DNA from 2 places in the Cohnella algarum genome. Region 2 is predicted to be linked to the other one. Evidence: riboswitches for the same ligand, from Rfam matches in the RefSeq annotation. Region 2 holds a riboswitch; the other holds the start of a gene.
The links. Region 2 has a riboswitch for cobalamin ahead of metE (5-methyltetrahydropteroyltriglutamate--homocysteine S-methyltransferase). Riboswitches for the same ligand answer to the same signal wherever they lie in the genome.
Positions count from the first base shown of each region.

Region 1 (3,407 bases), 3.2 Mb from region 2:
CGACCAGCCGCGCAATGACAGGCTGCCGAGCATCCAGAAGACGATTTCGTTGATGACCTTATCCGATCTCGAAACCATGAACGAGACGAGCGAGCCGAAAAACGCCTGCAAAACGACGCCCGACAGCAGCAGCGTCTCCATCCGGATTTTCCCCTGGTCGCGGGCGAGCCGAAGCACGAGCGCCAGGCTGATCAATCCGGTCGCAAACGCGACGACCGGAATCGTCCATTGCGCGAACAAGCTGTAGCTGTACCCCATCAGGATAAGAAACGCCGCGCCTACCGCCGAGCCGGACGCGACTCCGAGCGTGTACGGGTCGGCGAGCGGATTGCGCAGTACGCCCTGAAAACCAGCCCCCGCTACCGACAGCATGGCGCCGATCAAAATCGCCAGCGCAATGCGGGGCAAGCGGATTTTCAGAACGATCTGCTCGGTCGAAGACTCCCAGTGGGGCGCGACGAGCGAGTCTCCGCCGGGCAGACTGTGCAGCAAAATGCCCCATACGTCCGCCAGGGGCAGACGCGCCGATCCCATGGAAAGGCTGAAAACGACCGTAAAGAGAAGGAGCGCCAGCGCAGCTCCTCCTCCAATCGCGCTTTTTCGCTTCATTCCTTCACCAGATCGGGATATACCGCTTTGGCGACTTCAACGAGCCCTTGCGTGATGCGCGGCCCCGGGCGCGACAGCACGTCCTGGTCGAGGCCGACGACGCGATTTTCGGCGATCGCCGTTATTTGATCCCAGCCGCTGCGGCCCTTGATCATCTCCTCCAGCGTCTTGCCCGACTCGCTGTCGGTCACGCCGAGCGTGAACAAAATGACGTCCGGATTTTTTTGCACGATCGTTTCTTCGTTGATTTGGTTCCAGCCCTCGGTATCTCCGGCCACGTTGATGCCGCCGGCCAGCGTGATCAGCTCGTCCATGAATTCTCCCTTGCCGACCGACCAGCCCGGGGAAAACTCGACATACACCTTCTTCTTGTCGGCTTCCGCCACGCCGGCCACCGCCGCGGCGACGCGCTCGACGTCTTCCTTCATCGAAGCGACGAGCGCCTCCGCTTCCTGCTGGCGATTCGTAATGATGCCCATTTGCAAAATGTTGTTCATCACGTCGTCGATCGACTTCGGATCGGTTTTGTACATGACCAGGTCGAGCGAACGCAGCTTGTTCAGCACGTCCTCCGGCATCGAAATGCCGGTTACGACGAGGTCCGGCTGAAGGGCGATAATCGCTTCCTCGTTCGGCTTCGTAATGCTGCCCACTTTATCCTTCGTCGTCGCCTCTTCCGGATAGTTGTCGAAATCGGACACGCCGACGACCTGCTCTCCCAGGCCAAGCGCGAACAAAATTTCCGTCTCCGCCGGAGAGGTGGACACGATCCGCCGCGGCGCCTGTTCGAACGTAAACGACTCGCCGGTCGCGTCCTGAACGGTCAGCGGATATTGCGTCTGCTTCGCTTCGCCGCTGTCGGACGCTTCCGGCGCCGACGACGCCGAAGCGCTCGGCGATGCGCTCGCGGAGGCGCTTGCCGACGCTTCGCCCGACGCGCCGCCCTCCCCGTTCGAGCTTCCGCAGCCCGCCAAAATCGACCCCGCCAGCAACAACGCGGCGAACCCCCACAAATAACGTTTCTTCATTGCACTACCACAATCCTTTCTGTCTGATTTCGAGGACTGCGCTTGAGCGATGAATGAATCTTCGAAACTTCCAACCGGTCGCTGCACGACAAAACCCTGCCTCCGTCTATCGGAAGCAGGGTCAGCAAATCAGGCTAAAGACGAACGGCACCCCTTGCGCACAGGGGCGTCAACGTCTTGGCGTATCCTGATCGAGCCGATCCTTTCCGCGAAGGATTCCGTTGGCTAAGCGCAGCTGGCAGGTTTCCTGGCTCCCCGGCCTTGCAGCTTCCCCCCGGCCTTCCCGCTTCCATCGGAAGCAGTGGCATCGTCGGGGTCGTTTCCGGGTTACAGTGGCGGGACCGCGCCGGACTCTCACCGGCTTCCCTTTTACCCTTGACGCGGACCTCCTGTCCGGACAAGGCACCAACTGGCTGAAAAATCATTCAAATGTTCAAGCGGCGGCCGCTTCTATCGAATTATAACGTACTCGGTCGGGAATGAATAGTACCGCGGGGTCCGCCGATCGCCTTCGAGGGCGTTTTGTGCGCAAACTGTTACAATCTTCCGCGTTTTAGCGTATACTTGGGGTCGGCGGCGGCCGCGCGCCGCCTCGCCGAAATTTTCACGGGAGCGTGAACCGCATGAGCAAATCGAAAAGCAAAAAAGCACGCCAAAAAGAAGAACGCTCCGGGCTCTTAAGTCCCGAAGCGCTCCGGGGACGATGGCAGCGCAAGCCGCAAACGCAAATCGTCCGAAACGGAAAAGCAGAGCAGCGCCGAACGCTGTGCCGCCGAAAAGGCAGCCGCGACGGCGCTGATTTTTTTGGCATGGCGATGCCGGCTTCGGAAATTACCGGAAATCCGGCGGCGTGCGCCGGGCGACGCCGGTCAATATTGCCGTTTCGATGACGGCGTGCCGGACTTTGGCCACCACCTGCTCGTTGAAAATGCTCGGTATGATATACTGCGCGTTCAGTTCGCCCGCCGACACGACCGAAGCGATGGCGCGGGCCGCCGCCAGCTTCATCGGCTCGTTGATGATGCGCGCCCGGCAATCCAGCGCTCCGCGGAAAATGCCCGGGAACACGAGCACGTTGTTGATCTGGTTCGGATAGTCGCTCCGCCCGGTCGCAAATACGCGCACGATCGGCAGCGCCGCCTCGGGGTCGATTTCCGGATGCGGGTTCGCCATGGCGAAAACGATGCGGTCCGCCGCCATTTTTCCGACATCCTCCGCATTCAGCACCCCGCCGCGGGACACTCCGATGAACACGTCCGCGTCCCGGATCACTTCCTTCAGCGTTCCCGGCTCGGCCTCCACCTGCGGCTGCTCGGACAGCCAGTGCCACATCGGATGGTCCGAATACGAGCCGCCGCGCACGATCGCGCCTTCGCGGTCGACCGGCACGAGCCTGCGGACGCCGGCGGCCAGCAGCATTTTGCATATCGAGACGCCGGCCGCTCCGATGCCGTTCACGACGACGCGAACCTGGTCGATCCGCTTGCCGACGACCTTCAGCGCGTTCAGCAGTCCCGCGATGACGACGATGGCCGTTCCGTGCTGATCGTCGTGGAAAATCGGAATATCGAGCTGCTCCGCAAGCCGCGTTTCGATTTCGAAGCAGCGCGGAGACGCGATATCCTCCAAATTGATGCCGCCGAAAATCGGCGCGATTGCCTTGATCGTCCGGATAATTTCCTCCGTATCCTTCGTGTCCAGACAGATCGGAAAAGCGTCGACGTCCGCCAGCTGCTTGAACAGCATCGCCTTCCCTTCCATGACCGGCGC
Region 1 covers NZ_JAFHKM010000002.1:3,398,907-3,402,313, reverse strand. The annotation lists gene JW799_RS15115 (FecCD family ABC transporter permease) at 1-609, opposite strand, end outside; gene JW799_RS15110 (ABC transporter substrate-binding protein) at 606-1,637, opposite strand; cobalamin riboswitch at 1,858-2,062, opposite strand; gene JW799_RS15105 (NAD-dependent malic enzyme) at 2,469-3,407, opposite strand, start outside.
Region 1: linked by a shared signal. The riboswitch ahead of JW799_RS15110 (ABC transporter substrate-binding protein) and the one ahead of metE (5-methyltetrahydropteroyltriglutamate--homocysteine S-methyltransferase) in region 2 are both predicted to bind cobalamin.

Region 2 (3,407 bases):
GGACCGCCCATTCGAAGTAGGCCGTCCATTCGCGTCGCTTCAGCGGGGCGATTTCCCGCAGCGCCGGCTCGTCCACCTGGATCATGCCGATGCCGGCGGCTTCGAGACGGAGCACTTCCGCGTTCAGCGCCCTGGCGATCTGGTCGGCGATCCGGCTTTGCGGCAGGTCTTCGCGGCTGAACGACCAGGCGAGCATCGTGATCGGGCCGGTCAGCATGCCTTTCACCGGACGGGAAGAAAGCGATTGGGCGTAGACGGTGTCCTCCAGCGTCATCGGGCCTTTGTCCATCACGTCCCCGAAAATAACGGGCGGCTTGACGCAGCGGGAGCCGTACGATTGCACCCAGCCGTTGTCGGTAAAATGATACCCGTCCAGCAGCATGGCAAAGTGCTCGACCATGTCCGTCCGCTCGAATTCGCCGTGCACGAGGACATCGAGGCCAAGCTCCTCCTGGCGGCGAATCCACAGCCCGGTTTTTTCCTTCAGCAGGCGGCGATAATCGCCTTCCGCCAGCTTTCCTTTCCGCCATTCCAGCCGGGCGCGGCGAATATCGTCCGTCTGCGGCAGGCTGCCGATCGTCGTCGTCGGCAGCGGAGGCAGCCCGAACCGCGCCTGCTGCAGCTCGCGGCGCCGCTCGTACGGCGCCCGCTCCGGCGCCGAATCCGCCCGCGCGCCGGCCGCTTCCCGGCCGCGCGCCGGATGAGCGCGCAGCGCGGCCAAAGCCGCGCGGCTCTCCTCCAGCCGCGCCGGCAGCGCGGCGCTGCCGCTGTCGGCGCCGGCGGCCAGGCGCGAGCCGAGCGCGTCGGCAAGATCGACGAGCTCGCGCAGCTTCTCGTCGGCAAAGGCGAAGGCGGCGCGCACAACCGGGTCGCCGCTGCGTTCCGCGGAGGCGGTCACGGGCGCGTGCAGCAGGCTGCACGACGTCTGCACGACGAGCCGCTCCGGGGACACGATCGCCGCCAGCTCGCCGAGCAGGGCGAGAGCGCGGTCGGGATCGGCGCGCCAAATGCCGCGTCCGTCAACGATGCCGGCACCGAGCGTTTTGTCCGCGGGCCAGCCTTCCTGCCGGAGCGCCTCCAGATTCGCGCCTCCGTCCCGCGCGAAATCGAGCCCGATGCCGCCGACGGGCAGCGCGAGCAGCCGCTTCGGAAACTCCGCCGCGGCGAAATACGTCTGCAGCATCAGTTTCAAATTCGGCCGGACGGACGAAAGCGCCGCATAAACCTCGTCGATCAGCGGCAGATGCTCTTCCGGCACGTCCGTGACGAGCGAAGGTTCGTCCATTTGCACCCAGACGGCCCCGGCGTCCGCCAGCTGGGCGAGAACTTCCGAGTAGACCGGCACGAGGCGGCGAACCCGATCCGCGAATTCCCCGGCGGCCACCCCTTTGGCCAGCCGGACATAGGTGTAGGGGCCGACGATAACCGGACGGGTCAGAAGGCCGGCTTTTTCCTTCGCTTCGTTGAAAGCGTCGAGCCAGGGATTGAACGCGAGCCGGGGCTCGCGGCGGTCGCCCAGCTCGGGCACGATATAGTGATAGTTGGTGTCGAACCACTTCGTCATTTCGGAAGCGGGCTTTCCTTCCGCGCCGCGGGCGACGGCGAAGTAGACTTCAAGCGAGCCGGGAGCGCCGAGATCCCGGAATCGTTCCGGGACGAGATCGAAGGCGACCGTATGATCGAGAATGCCGTCGTACAGGGAATAGTCCCCGGACGGCAGAACGGCGACGCCCGACCGTTTCATCCGCAGCAGCCGGCGGATTCTAAGCTCCGCCTGCTCCTCCCTGAATTCGTTTTCGCCCGACTTTCCGCTCCAGAAGCGCTCCAGGCTTTTTTTCCATTCCCGGTTTTCCCCGATTCGGGGATACCCGAGCGCGGCGGTTGCCACGATAGACATACGCAAACCACACCTCTCGCAAAATGTTGATCAACCGACATCCGGGCGCCGCAAGCAAAAAAGGCATGCCCGCCTCCCAGCTTCGGAAGGACGGGCATGCCGAAATAGACGTCCAGAACGTCAAATCAGATGTGCCGGATCATCCCTATCGACCGTAGGTTCCTTGGCTTGAGAAAAGACGGCAGGTATCCCTGGCTTCGGGTTCCAAAGGCCGCGCGCATATCGCGCCTTTGCCCCCGTTACAGTGGCGGGACCGCGCCGGACTCTCACCGGCTTCCCTTTTCATCCGCTCACCGCTTCAAGCGCTCTTCACGAGCGCCGGAAGCTGCGTCGCCATCTTTTCCGGTATGCGGTTGTCGTCAATAACTATACATTCGAAAGAATATTTATGCAACAATTCTTTTCCGGCAGTTGAACGAAGGGACGCGTTCGGGTACGATGGACGGTGACAGGGTCCAAGGATTGCGGAAATTTTTGGATTTTTCGAAAGAGGGGTTTCGTTCGTGTCGACTGCATCAGCTTACGGGCGCAAGCATGCGGCCGCTTTGCCGGCGCTGCGGCGCTTTGTCGCGTTCATCGTTTTTTGGGCCGGGGCCATCGGGCTGTCGGCTCCTTCCGCTTTCGCGCATGCGACGCTGGAACAGGCTTCGCCCGCGCAAGACGCGAAACTCGCGTCCGCACCCGAGGCCGTCGAGCTGCTCTTCAACGAGCGGCTGGACGGCACCGGATACTCGCTTCGCGTGCTGGATGACGCTTCGAAGTCCGTTACGGACGCGGAGCCGGAGCGTTTCGAACAGGGAAAAGGCTTGAGGCTCAGCCTTCCGAAGCTTGAAGAGGGCCATTATACGGTGTCGTACAGCGTCATTTCCGCCGACGGCCATCCGGTTTCCGGGGCCTACGTGTTCACCGTCGGCAATCCGCCGGCCGCGACGACGTCCGACCGGCTGGATCCTCACGCCCAGGTCGGACATGACGGGCACGGCGAGCACATGCTGGGCGACCGGGCATTCGTTCTTTACGCGACGAGAATCGCCTATTACGCGGGCCTGCTCCTGACGGCCGGGCTGGCGCTGTGGAGCCTTTCGCGCGGAGCTTCGCCGGTCGTGCGGGAGCGGCGCGAAGCGGCTCTCGGCTTCATGGGGAAATTCGCGCTTTGCGCGACGCTCGCTTACGCCGTTCTGCATGTAAGCGAACTTGCGCAGGGCGAGCCGATGTCCGAATGGGGCCGCATCCTGATTCAGACGACGATCGGCCGGCTGTACCTGGCCGAGCTGCTGCTCGCGGTCGCGGCGACGCTGCTTCGGTCGCTCGGGGCGTACGCCCGCCTCTTCTGGGCGGCCGCTGCGCTGTTCGCCGAGGCCTGGAGCGGCCACGCGGCGGCTTTTTCGCCGATCGGGTATTCGGTCGGGCTCGATTTCGTCCACCTGCTTGGAGCCGCATTGTGGGGCGGAGGACTTGCGCTGCTTATTCTCGTATGGAGCAAGGAGCGGACGGAGGCGGGACGGTTTGC
Region 2 covers NZ_JAFHKM010000002.1:175,584-178,990, reverse strand. The annotation lists gene metE (5-methyltetrahydropteroyltriglutamate--homocysteine S-methyltransferase) at 1-1,897, opposite strand, end outside; cobalamin riboswitch at 2,061-2,210, opposite strand; gene JW799_RS00860 (copper resistance protein CopC) at 2,401-3,407, shown strand, end outside.